DNA from 3 places in the Arthrobacter sp. LjRoot78 genome. Region 2 is predicted to be linked to each of the others. Evidence: riboswitches for the same ligand, from Rfam matches in the RefSeq annotation. Region 2 holds a riboswitch; each other region holds the start of a gene.

Region 1 (4,193 bases), 100 kb from region 2:
CAGAACTTGGGCCCGCACATTGAGCAGAAATGCGCAGTCTTCGCCGGTTCCGCAGGCAGCGTCTCGTCATGGAAGGCTTCAGCCGTGACAGGGTCCAGAGACAGGGAAAACTGGTCCCGCCACCGGAATTCGAACCGTGCCTTGGACAGGGCGTCGTCACGTTCATGTGCCCCCGGGTGGCCCTTGGCGAGGTCGGCGGCGTGGGCGGCGATCTTGTAGGTGATCACGCCGGTCTTCACGTCGTCCTTGTTCGGCAGCCCCAGGTGTTCCTTGGGTGTGACGTAACAGAGCATGGCCGTGCCGTAGCGGGCGATTTCCGTGGCGCCGATGGCGGAGGTGATGTGGTCATAGCCCGGAGCTATGTCCGTGACTAGCGGCCCCAGGGTGTAGAAGGGAGCTCCCTTGCAGAGTTCCTGCTGGCGCTCCACGTTTTCCCTGACAAGGTGGAACGGCACATGCCCCGGGCCTTCCACCATCACCTGGACATCGAATTCCCAGGCACGCTGCGTCAGCTCAGCCAAAGTATCCAGCTCGGCGAACTGGGCGGCGTCGTTCGCGTCCGCCGTCGCGCCGGGCCGCAGCCCGTCGCCGAGCGAGAACGCAACGTCGTACTTGGCGAAGATCTCGCACAGCTCGTCGAAGTGCGTGTAGAGGAAGTTCTCCTGGTGGTGGGCCAGGCACCACCCTGCCATGATGGATCCGCCGCGGGAGACGATGCCGGTGACGCGGTTGGCCGTCAGCGGAACGTAGCGCAGCAGGACTCCGGCGTGGATGGTCATGTAGTCCACACCCTGCTCGCACTGTTCGATCACCGTGTCGCGGAAAATTTCCCAGGTCAGTTTGTTGGCCTCGCCGTTGACCTTCTCCAGGGCCTGGTAGATGGGCACGGTGCCGATCGGCACCGGCGAGTTGCGGATGATCCATTCCCGGGTGGTGTGGATGTCGTCTCCGGTGGAAAGGTCCATCACCGTGTCGGCACCCCACTGGGTGGCCCACTGCAGCTTGTCGACCTCCTCGGCGATGGAGCTGGTAACAGCCGAGTTGCCGATGTTGGCGTTGATCTTCACAAGGAAGGCCTTGCCGATGATCATCGGCTCGGATTCCGGGTGGTTGATGTTGTTGGGGATGATGGCGCGGCCCGCGGCAACTTCGCTGCGCACCAGCTCAACATCGCAGTTTTCCCGCAGTGCGACGAACTGCATTTCGGGAGTCACCACGCCCTTCCTGGCGTAATGCATCTGCGTGACGGTCCGTCCCGCGACAGCGCGGCGGGGCACCGGCTGCGCGCCCTTCCACTCCGCGGAGGCAGCGCCTCGGCGCACGGCCGACTTCCCGTCGTCGAGGAGGTTCCGTTCCCTGCCGCTGTACGGCTCGGTGTCCGCCCTGGATTCAATCCACCGGGTCCTGAACGGTTCCAGTCCCACCACGGGATCGCTGCCGGGCCCCGCTGTCCGGTAGACCCGGAACGGCGGGTTTGCCGCGCCGCCCGGCGAGTCCTCCAAGGCAATCTCGGTCACCGGCACCCGGATCCCGGTGGCTTCGTCGGCGATGAAGGCCAGTGAATGGGACTTCAGGGACTGCGTTTCATGAGTGCCCGCCTGGCCGGCGGTGGATCCATTTTGGGCACGGGACAGCTGTGTTTCTGGTGTATTCACGGAATACTCACTTCCTTCGCCGGCATTACCCGGACAGGTTCAACGGTCGCAGGCCGCGTCAGCCCGATCTCAGCCCCTGCAGGGGCACCCGTGTGGTCGTAGACGAAGCTACCACAGGCCCGGGCAGCGTCCACGTCACACGACGTTCACATCCAACGACCGGAACCGGCGGTCTAGGCTTGAGGCATGCGTGGAATCATCGAATTCACCGGAACGGTGCTGACCGCTCCAGACCAGGAACGGGACGGCCTCTGGGCCGTGGACGGCAGGCTGACGTTCAGTCGGCCGGCGGGTCCGCCGGATGTGGTGCTGGATGGCTGGGTGCTTCCGGGCCTCGTGGACGCACACTGTCACATCGGTCTTGGACCTGACGGCGATGTGTCCGAGTCCATCGCCGAGGAGCAGGCCGTCACGGACCTGATGGCCGGCACGCTGCTGGTCCGCGACGCGGGAGCGGTACATGACACGCGCTGGATCCAGCAGCGTCCGGAGCTGCCGCGGATCATCCGGGCGGGACGCCACATTGCCAGGACCCGCCGCTATCTGCGGGGATTCGCCGTCGAAGTTGAGCCGGACGGACTGGTCGAGGCGGTGCGCAAGCAGGCGCTCGCGGGTGACGGCTGGGTCAAGATCGTGGGGGACTGGATCGACCGCGACGCCGGTGACCTTTCGGCGTCGTTCCCCGCCGCCGTGGTCCGGGATGCTGTCCGCGCCGCCCACGATGAAGGTGCCCGGGTGACGGCGCACTGTTTCGCCGAGGAGACGCTGGATGACATGCTCGACGCCGGCATCGACTGCATCGAACACGGCACCGGACTCCTGCCACGGCACATACCCCGCTTCGTGGAACAACGCGTCCCGATTGTTCCCACGCTGATCAATATTGCGACGTTCCCGGACATCGCGGCCCGGGCGGAAGCAAAGTTTCCGGTTTACGCAGCACACATGCGCGCCTTGTGGCAGCGGCGGAACGAGCGGATTGTGGAAGCTTTCGAGGCGGGCGTGCCGATCTACGCCGGGACAGACGCGGGCAGCGTCATCGGCCACGGCCGGATAGTGGATGAGATCCATGCGCTCCACACCGCCGGCCTGCCGGCGGCGACGGCGCTCGACGCGGCGTCGTGGGGCGCCCGGAAGTGGCTGGGAGCGGACGGTATCGCCGAGGGTGCCAGCGCCGACGTCGTACTGTGCGAACAGGACCCCAGGATCAATCCGGAAACGCTGCGGAACCTCACCTACATCATTCTTCGCGGTCGGCAGCTCCACCAGGAATAAATTGAAGGTTCAAGTAATTTAACTCTATGTAAGCGTCACCGGAGGACCGGAGGCGGAGTTTCGGGAGTTTGGAGTTGCCATGACCACAGAATCCAGCAAGGACCTGCTGCCGGCGGATCTCGCCATGGGCACGGTGATGCTCAAGGTGGGGGACATGAAGCTGATGACCGATTACTACCAGCGCGCGCTCGGGCTGGAGGTCGTGGCTGAGCAGGATGGCGGCGTGTACCTTGGCCGGCGCGGAACGCCCCTGGTCCATCTCGCACCCGCACCCGGGCTCAACCTTCCGGCCCGGGGTGAAGCCGGACTGTTCCACACGGCCCTGCTCTTCGGGGACAGGCCGGCGCTCGCTGCCACGGTGGCTTCAGCGGCCCGGTATGAGCCGCGGCTGTTCACCGGGAGCGCCGACCACCTCGTCAGCGAGGCTTTCTACTTCAGCGACCCCGAGGGCAACGGCATCGAGCTGTACTGGGACCGTCCCCGTAGCGACTGGTCCTGGGAGGGGACCAATGTGGTCATGGACAGCCTTGCCCTCCCGCCGCAGCGGTTCCTGCAGGAATTCCTGACCGAGGAAGCGGTAAGCGGGCAGCGTGAGGCGCATGCCGGCGTCGGGCACGTCCACCTTCAGGTGGGCGACGTCCAGTCGGCCCATGACTTCTACGTGGGCACCCTTGGTTTCGAGAAAACCGCCGGATGGCACGGGCAGGCCCTGTTCGTCTCCGCCGGCGGCTACCACCATCACATGGCAATGAACGTCTGGAACAGCCGCGGCGCAGGGCCCCGTAAGGACACCCTTGGCCTGGGCGAAGTCCTGATCGAAGTGCCGGGAACGGACGACGTCGGCGCGCTCGCCGACCGTTTGCGGGTTGCCGGTGCGGCGTCCCACCACACGGGAGCGGAGCTGCGTTTCGAGGATCCGTGGCGCAACCGGATCCGCGTCGCCGTCCGCTGAGGCGTCGCTGACCTGCGCGTCCTTCTGCGTTAGGCTGATTCCGGAAGTCCGGGGCAGCTGCGAAGGTGCCCGACGGGACCATTGCAGCGCCGACGGAATGAGGATGATTTCCATGGGTTTCACTGAAATCTTTGTTTCCACCCACGATGAGGCGCTCAAGCGCGCGGGGGCACTTGAGGGCGGCGGGCCCGCGGCTCCGGACTCGCTGCGGATTCCGGACATCAGCGATTTCGAGATTGAGCAGCTCGGCGACCTGGCAGGAGCGGCCGTGCACGCGGCTGGGGCGGACTATGAACTCGCCATGGTGGACG
Region 2 (4,193 bases):
TCGCCGCCGCCGCCGTGGCGACCAGGACCTCGAGCTCACGGGCGGGGGAGACGACGACCCGCCCAACACCGTGACCCGCGTCCGTGCGCCCCGGGCCATCAGCGAGGCGCCGGTCAACAACCGCGTCACGTCCGTCAAGGGCTCCACCCGGCTTGAGGCCAAGAAGCAGCGCCGCCGCGAATCACGCGACACCGGCCGCCGCCGTACCGTGATCACCGAGGCGGAGTTCCTGGCCCGCCGTGAATCCGTGGACCGCCAGATGATCGTCCGCCAGCGAGACGACAGAATCCAGATCGGCGTCCTGGAAGACGGCGTCCTGGCCGAGCACTTCGTTTCGAAGACCCAGCAGGACTCCCTGATCGGCAACGTATACCTGGGCAAGGTCCAGAACGTCCTGCCCTCGATGGAAGCCGCTTTCGTGGATATCGGACGCGGCCGCAACGCCGTACTGTACGCCGGCGAGGTCAACTGGGACGCCGTCAACCTCGAGGGCAAGCAGCGCCGGATCGAGAACGCGCTGAAGTCCGGCGACTCCGTACTGGTCCAGGTCACCAAGGACCCGGTCGGCCACAAGGGCGCCCGCCTCACGAGCCAGATCTCCCTGCCCGGCCGCTACCTCGTCTACGTTCCCGGCGGTTCCATGACCGGGATCTCCCGCAAGCTGCCCGACGTCGAGCGCAACCGCCTCAAGCGGATCCTCAAGGACCGCCTTCCGGAAGATGCCGGCGTGATTGTCCGCACGGCCGCCGAGGGCGCGTCCGAGGAAGAGCTGACGCACGACATCAACCGCCTGCGCGCCCAGTGGGAAGGCATCGAGGGCCAGGCCACGTCCACCAAAATCCTTGCGCCGGAGCTTCTCTACGGCGAACCGGACCTCACCATCAAGGTAGTCCGCGACGTCTTCAACGAGGACTTCTCCAAGCTGATCGTTTCCGGCGAGGAAGCCTGGGACACCATCGAGGCGTACGTCACCTATGTGGCCCCGGACCTGGTGGGCCGGCTCGAAAAGTGGACCAAGGACACGGACATCTTCGCGGCCTGGCGGATCGACGAGCAGATCCACAAAGCCCTGGACCGCAAGGTCTTCCTGCCTTCCGGCGGCTCCCTGGTGATCGACCGCACCGAAGCCATGACCGTGGTGGACGTCAACACCGGCAAGTTCACCGGCAGCGGCGGCAACCTTGAGGAAACCGTTACCAAGAACAACCTGGAAGCGGCCGAGGAAGTGGTGCGCCAGCTGCGGCTCCGCGACATCGGCGGCATCATCGTCATTGACTTCATCGACATGGTGCTCGAATCCAACCGCGACCTCGTGCTTCGCCGCATGGTGGAGTGCCTCGGACGCGACCGGACCAAGCACCAGGTTGCTGAAGTGACCTCGCTGGGCCTCGTGCAGATGACCCGCAAGCGCATGGGTACCGGGCTCCTGGAAGTCTTCGGCGAGCAGTGCGAGGCTTGCGCCGGCCGCGGCATTGTCACCCACGACGAGCCCGTGGAGCACCGCCGCGCCAACGTTGTGGCCGCCGAGCACCACGTGCCGCGGACGGAAGCCCAGCAGCCTCCCCGTACGGAGCGTAAGAGCCGCCGCCGGGGCAAGGGCGGCCAGCCGTCTTCCGAGGCTGCTCCGCTGACGCCGGCTCCGGTGCACCACGAGCCCACGGACGCCGAGCGCCATGCCAAGGCTGAAGCGACACGCGTGGCGTTGGCCAACATCGCAGCGGCAGCGCATGCTGCCCACCTGCACGATGCCGAGGCAGGCCATGCAGCACCTGCGGCCGCGGCCGCGGCAGCACAGGCAGTGGGCCAGGCACTGGCGGCCCAGGCACAGGGCGCCCAGGCCCCGGCCGGGCAGGTACTTTCCGGGCAAGCGGGGACGCCGGCCAAGTCGGGTCCGACGCAGGCCACCCCGTCTGCACCCGCTACGGCCCGGCCCGCTAAGGTGTCGGAAGCCGAGGTGGCTGCTGCAGGGCGGCCGGCGGCCGTCCTGACGTTCGGCGGCGAAAAAGTGGCTCTGCCGTTCGTTGAGCATGCCGGGGAAGCTCCTGCCTCCGGAGCGGCCCTGACCCTTGACCGCCTGGCTGAGGCATTCGCCCACCTTGGCGAACCTGCCGCGGCTGAGGCGCCGGCATCACCGGTTGAACCGCAGGCACCGGCGGCCCAGGTGCAGGCGGCCAAAACGCCGGCGGCGCAGGTACAGGCGGCGCAGGCTCCTGAAGCCGACTACACCGACCACACTGCGGTGCAGGGCCGGGCCCGCCGTCCCCGCCGCAACCGGAGCGCGAGCCGTGCCCAGGGCGCAGCGAACGAGACGTCCGTGGAGCACCACGAGACTGCCCCGGTCGCCGCATCAGGGCACACCCACGAAGCTAAGGCACCTGAGCCGGCAAAGAAGGACGCGCCCGCCAAAGCGCCGGCCAACGAGCCGATCATCCTTGGCGTGGGGGTCCCGGCTTCGGAGCTCTGATCCGGCAGGCTCTGATCCGGCCAGCTGACACCGCGGGTGCGGCCCGGAACAGGCGTAGCAATACGCCGGTTTCGGGCCGTACCCGCGAGTTCGTTGCAGGGAAAAGCTAGGCTAGGGGACTGACACGGGGTGCCGCGCACAGGGCCGGCTGAGATCCAGACCCGTTGAACCTGTCCGGTTAGCACCGGCGAAGGGATGTCTCCTTTGGCTTCATCATTCCTGCCCACCCCTGCCAACGCCGCAGCGCCCGCACCAGGAGGCAGCGCCCCCTTGCGCAGTACCCCGAGGGTGCTGGCCATCGCCGGCTCCGACCCGTCCGGCGGGGCGGGGATCCAGGCGGACCTCAAGAGCATTGCCGCTAACGGGGGATACGGCATGGCTGCCATTACTGCCCTGACGGCACAGAACACCCACGGCGTCCGGGCGGTCCACGTTCCGCCGGCCGGCTTCCTGACTGCGCAGCTCGAGGCCATTAGCGATGACATCAGCATCGATGCCGTCAAAATCGGCATGCTGGGCGACTCTGCGGTGATTGCCGCCGTCCGCAGCTGGCTTGGGAAAGCCCGTCCCGCCGTCGTGGTTCTCGACCCCGTGATGGTCGCCACCAGCGGGGACCGGCTCCTGCAGAAGGCTGCCGAGGAGGAACTGCGCGAACTGCTGCCCCTGGCCGACCTCATCACGCCGAACCTGGCCGAACTGGCGATGCTGCTCCGCGAACCCCTGGCGAACGACTGGGAAGCGGCACTCGCCCAGGGCAAACGCCTCGCTGCGCAGGCCGGCACCACCGTCCTTGTCAAGGGCGGACACCTCGAGGGCGGCGCGTGCCCCGACGCCCTCGTCAACACCGAAGGGCTGCTCGCCCAGGACGTTGTGGTGGTCCCGGGCGCGCGGATCGACACCAGGAACAGCCACGGCACCGGCTGTTCCCTGTCATCGGGCATGGCCACCGCGCAGGCAAGGCTGGGGGATTGGGAGGCATCCCTGCGGGCAGTGAAGCCGTGGCTGCAGGGAGCGCTCCGGGAAGCCGAAGCACTGGAGGTGGGAACGGGCAACGGCCCGGTACACCATTTCCACCATCTGGCCCCGAAGGGCCAGGATGCGCTGGCTGCAGGAGAGTTCGCAGAGGCGCTCCGGCAGGACGCCGGGCCGGACCTGGACGACATCTACGGGCTGGACTTCATCCGCGGCCTGGCCGACGGCTCCCTTACCGAGCAGCACTTCGCGTATTACCTTGCCCAGGACGCCATCTACCTGAACGGCTATTCCAGGGTCTTGTCCCGTGCCGCCGCTATTGCCCCCACCGAGGCCGAGCAGCTCTTCTGGGCACGGTCGGCACAGCAATGCTTGGAAGTCGAGTCCGAACTGCACAGGACGTGGCTCAGCACCCGGAACGTGGACGCCGCCTTGGGACCGGTCACCAAGTCCTACGTGGACCACCTGCTGGCCTCATCTGTTTCCGGAAGCTACGGAGTGCTCGTGGCCGCCGTGCTGCCGTGCTTCTGGCTGTACGCCGAGGTGGGTGCCACCTTGCACGGTCAGTTCCAGGCGGCCGGGTCGCCGTCGGGCCATCCCTACGCCGACTGGCTTCGCACGTACGCGGACGAAGAATTCGCCGCCGCCACCAGGGAAGCGGTGCGAATCACCGACGACGCCGCACAGGCCGCCTCCGAAGTGGAACGGCAGGCCATGCGGCTGGCCTTCCGGCAGTCGTGCCGCTACGAGGTGGATT
Region 3 (4,193 bases), 440 kb from region 2:
CGGCGAGCGCCGTGACGAACCACTGGCTGCGCGGCACCACCTCGGAATTCCGGGCCACTGCGACGCCCAGCTTCCGGCCGTCGGCGGCCTGCCCGTTGGGGGCGAGGTTCCTGCCAGTGACCTGGCTGATGAGGGTGGTGACAGACGCTCCGTCGTCCACCGCATGGACGGTGCCGTTCAGTGTGATGTTCATGCTGTTTCCTTGTTCGGGTCAATTGTGACGATGTTCGGTGGCGTTGCCGGTGTTGCCGGCGTTGGCGAAAGGCCGGAAAACCGGTCGGGCCGGAAAGGCGCCCAGCGGACGTCGGCGGTGCCGTCCATGAGCTCCCTGCAGATGGACGCTGCCGCAGGAGTGAGCAGGACGCCGTGCCGGAAGAATCCGGTGGCAATGATCAGCCCTTCGACGTCCTTGCCGGTTCCCGCAGCGGCTACGCGCCCCAGCAGCGGCGCGTTGTCCGGCGTTCCCGGACGCGCCCTTGCCGTGGCTTCCAGGAGTTCCAGTTCGGCGACGGCCGGAACCAGCACTTGCGCGTCACGGAGCAGCTGGTAGACGCCGCCGGCTGAAACGGCTGAACGGACCGGCGTTGCGTGTCCGGCTCCAAGGTCCGCAGCGTCTGCCCCCGGGAGGGCGTCTTCACGCTGCGTGGCCCCGATCACCACGGTTCCGTCCTGCCGGGGCACGATGTAGACGGGAACCCCATGGACCATGCCGCGGACGGTGGATGTCAGCAGCGGCCGCAGGTAGGCGGGGACCCGCAGCCGCAGGATGTCCCCGTACACCGGGCGGAGGGGCAGCTTCAGTCCCGCGGGCAGCCCGCCGAGGGACGCAGACTCCAGCCCGTTGGCAATAATCGTCTCCGCTGCGTGCACTGCACCTCCCCCGGCCAGGCTGACGCCGCTGACCCGCCCGTCCTCCCACAGCAGGCCGGCCGCCCGCCGGCGCACGGCGGAACCTGCCAGCGACTCCGCGATGAGGGCGAGGAGCTTTCGGGGATCCACCTGGTGGTCCGCCGGGATGTCGAAGGCACAGGAGATCCCGGGACTCAGCAACGGCTCCCGTGCCCGCGCTTCCCTGACGGTCAGCGGTTCCACGGTGAGGCCGCTCGACAGCTGGACGCCGCGCAGGTCGGCGAGCGCGCGGCGGTCGGCGGCGTCGGCCCCCACGGCGAGGGTCGACGTCGTGAGGTAGCCGGTGTCCCGGCCGCCGCTGCCGGATTCCCCGGGAACCCCCTCGGTTTCAAGGCTCGCCGCAAACGCGGGCCACAGCCCGGAGGAGTGAAGCATGAGCTCCAGGAGGTCCTCCTCCTGGTAATGGAGTTCGCTGACCGGTGCCAGCATGCCGGCGGCGGCCCAGCTCGCTCCCGTACCGGGCGCGTCATCGATGAGCACCACGGACCGGCCCGACTGCCGGGCCTCCCAGGCGATGCCATGGCCGATGATTCCGCCGCCAACCACGGCGACGTCGGCGCTGATGTCGCGGCTGCGCGCGGCGGGGCTGCCTGCTGGGGTATGCGGGGCCATAGTCATCCTTCCCTACGCCGGTACTAACCGGATCAGGTCAAGCGGTCGGCTCTGACGCCCTCTCAGCCCTGCAGCTTTGTGACAGCTGCTGCGGGCTCCCGCGGTACTCCCCCAGTTTAGGGGAACTAGGCTGGTGCCATGACCGAGCAAGCTCTCCTCACCGATGCCCGCCTGTACCTCTGCACTGACGCCCGCACGGACCGCGGCGATTTCGAAGACTTCGTGGATGCCGCCTACGCCGGTGGCGTCGACATCATCCAGCTCCGCGACAAGAACCTGGAGGCGGCCGAAGAGCTCGAACTTCTTGCTGTGCTGGAGTCCGCTGCGCGCCGCCACGGGCGCCTGTGGTCGGTCAACGACCGCGCGGACATCGCCTCGCTTTCCGGCGCGCCCGTGCTCCACATCGGACAGAAGGATCTTCCGCTGGCGGCGGCCCGGAAGTTCCTCGGCAACGAAGCCCTCATCGGCCTGTCAACGCACAGCACCGGGCAGATCGACGCCGCCAGGGCCGCATCCCGCGGTACCGGAGGACTGGACTACTTCTGCGTGGGGCCGGTCTGGGCCACCCCCACGAAGCCGGGGCGGGCCGCCGTCGGCCTCGACCTGCTCCGCTACGCGGCAAGCGCCGCCGGCAAAGAAGCGGCCGCCGGGACGACGGTTCCGTGGTTCGCCATCGGCGGCATTGACCTGGGCAACGTTGAGCAGGTGGTGGCTGCAGGGGCGCAGCGGATTGTGGTGGTCCGCGCCATCACCGAGGCGGACGATCCCGCCGCGGCCGCGCGGTCACTGCTCGAAGCGCTCGACACCGGCGCATCCTGACTATCCGGTCAGTCCGAGCTGCGTCATCCGCTTGGAGTGGTTTTCCGCCAGCCCGGCGATCAGGCCGCTGACCAGGTCTTTCGCCTCGGCGGTGTCCTCGCCGCCGATCAGGCTTCCCAGGAACGCATGCTCATAGCTGACGCGCTGCGCCTGGGTCAGGGCTTCGCCCAGCAGCCGCCTGCCCCACAGCGCCAGCCTGGAGGCGAGCCTGGGATCATCGGCGAGGGCACCCTTGAGCCGGTCGCGGAGAACCTCCGTCGTTTCATCGGAGGCCTGGATCTGTTCGATGAGTTCCCGCGTTTCGGCGTCGACGTATTGTGAGATGGCCCGGTAGAAGTCGGCAGAGACCGTGTCGATGACGTAGGCCTTCATCAGCGATTCGTACCAGTCGGCCGGGCGTGTCCGCGAATGGAAGTAGTCCACGGCTGGCTGGAAAGGCAACATGGCGTCCTCGGCGTCGATCCCCCTGGCCTCGAGCCGGGCGCTCACCAGTTCGTAGTGCCGGAACTCCACTACGGCTATCCTGCCGAGCACCGCCCGGTCGTGGAGGGTGGGTGAATACCGTGCGTCGGCGGCAAACCGCTCAAAGGCCGAAAGCTCGCCGTAGGCCATCATTCCGAACAGGTCCGCGACGAAGCGGTTGTAGCGAGCAGTGTCAGCCGGGGTTGAGCTCATCGTCCAAGACTAATGGCGGAAATGGAGCTAACCTGACTTTCGTGTCCCATCATCGCCTGACTCCAAGTGTCCACGAACAGACCAACCGGTTGGCCGACGCGTTGAACGCGCTCCGTACGGAGTTGGAGCTGCCGGGGCCGTTTCCTGATGATGTCCTTCAGGATGCGCTGGCGGCCATTGCGGAACACAAGATGCCGGACCTGGACCTCACGGATGTGGGCTTTGTGACCATAGATCCGGCGTCGTCCACGGACCTGGACCAGGCCCTGTTCATCGAGCGGTCAGGCGACGGGTACAAGGTTTTCTACGCCATCGCCGATGTGCCGTCCTTTGTGGCACCCGGCGGGGCGCTGGACGCCGAAACACGCCGCCGGGGGCAGACGTTCTACGCCCCGGACGGCCGGATTCCGCTTCACCCGGAAGTCATCAGCGAACAGGCGGGCAGCCTGCTGGCCGGACAAATGTGCTCCGCTTTCGTCTGGGAGTTCAGCCTGGACGCGGGGGCCCGCGTGCAGTCAGTGCTGGTGCGCCGTGCCAAAATCCGGAGCCGTGCCAAGCTCAGCTACAAGGGCGTCCAGGCCGAACTCGATGCCGGCACTGCCGCCCCCGTCCTGCAGCTGCTCAAGGAAGTGGGGCTCAAGCGGGTGGAACTGGAGAGGCTGCGCGGCGGAGCCAGCCTGAACATGCCGGAACAGGACATTGAACAGCTGCCCGACGGCGGCTACCGCATTGTCGCTGCTCCGTCCCTTCCGGTGGAGGACTGGAACGCCCAGATCTCCCTCATGACCGGCATGGCTGCGGCGGACCTGATGCTGGAAGGCAAAGTGGGGATCCTGCGGACCATGCCTTCGCCCGACGAACGCTCGCTCCTGCACTTCAAACGGCAGACGAACGCGCTCGGAAAGCCCTGGGACGGCCGGGCGAGCTACGGGGAGTACCTGCGCTCCCTTGATCCCACGGACCCCAGGCAGCTGGCCATCCTGCATTCCGCCGGCATGTTGTTCCGGGGCGCCGGCTATACGCCCTTTGACGGCACAGTGCCGAAGGACGCCATCCAGTCGGCAATCGGAGCTGCCTACGCGCACACCACGGCCCCGCTGCGGCGGCTGATAGACCGTTTTGTCCTGGTGATCTGCGAGGCGCTGAGCAACCGCACTGCTGTCCCCGGCTGGGCCCGT

Evidence for each region. Region 2 has a riboswitch for thiamine pyrophosphate ahead of ACSQ1X_RS12130 (bifunctional hydroxymethylpyrimidine kinase/phosphomethylpyrimidine kinase). Riboswitches for the same ligand answer to the same signal wherever they lie in the genome.
Region 1: linked by a shared signal. The riboswitch ahead of thiC (phosphomethylpyrimidine synthase ThiC) and the one ahead of ACSQ1X_RS12130 (bifunctional hydroxymethylpyrimidine kinase/phosphomethylpyrimidine kinase) in region 2 are both predicted to bind thiamine pyrophosphate.
Region 3: linked by a shared signal. The riboswitch ahead of thiO (glycine oxidase ThiO) and the one ahead of ACSQ1X_RS12130 (bifunctional hydroxymethylpyrimidine kinase/phosphomethylpyrimidine kinase) in region 2 are both predicted to bind thiamine pyrophosphate.

What each region holds. Positions count from the first base shown of each region.
Region 1 covers NZ_CAXUTG020000001.1:2,714,957-2,719,149, reverse strand. The annotation lists gene thiC (phosphomethylpyrimidine synthase ThiC) at 1-1,655, opposite strand, end outside; TPP riboswitch at 1,650-1,757, opposite strand; gene ACSQ1X_RS12660 (amidohydrolase family protein) at 1,842-2,930, shown strand; gene ACSQ1X_RS12655 (VOC family protein) at 3,010-3,882, shown strand; gene ACSQ1X_RS12650 (hypothetical protein) at 3,995-4,193, shown strand, end outside.
Region 2 covers NZ_CAXUTG020000001.1:2,611,048-2,615,240, reverse strand. The annotation lists gene ACSQ1X_RS12135 (Rne/Rng family ribonuclease) at 1-2,464, shown strand, start outside; TPP riboswitch at 2,580-2,677, shown strand; gene ACSQ1X_RS12130 (bifunctional hydroxymethylpyrimidine kinase/phosphomethylpyrimidine kinase) at 2,660-4,193, shown strand, end outside.
Region 3 covers NZ_CAXUTG020000001.1:3,052,929-3,057,121, forward strand. The annotation lists gene thiS (sulfur carrier protein ThiS) at 1-193, opposite strand, end outside; gene thiO (glycine oxidase ThiO) at 190-1,521, opposite strand; TPP riboswitch at 1,514-1,633, opposite strand; gene thiE (thiamine phosphate synthase) at 1,660-2,340, shown strand; gene ACSQ1X_RS14165 (ferritin-like domain-containing protein) at 2,341-3,015, opposite strand; gene ACSQ1X_RS14170 (RNB domain-containing ribonuclease) at 3,057-4,193, shown strand, end outside.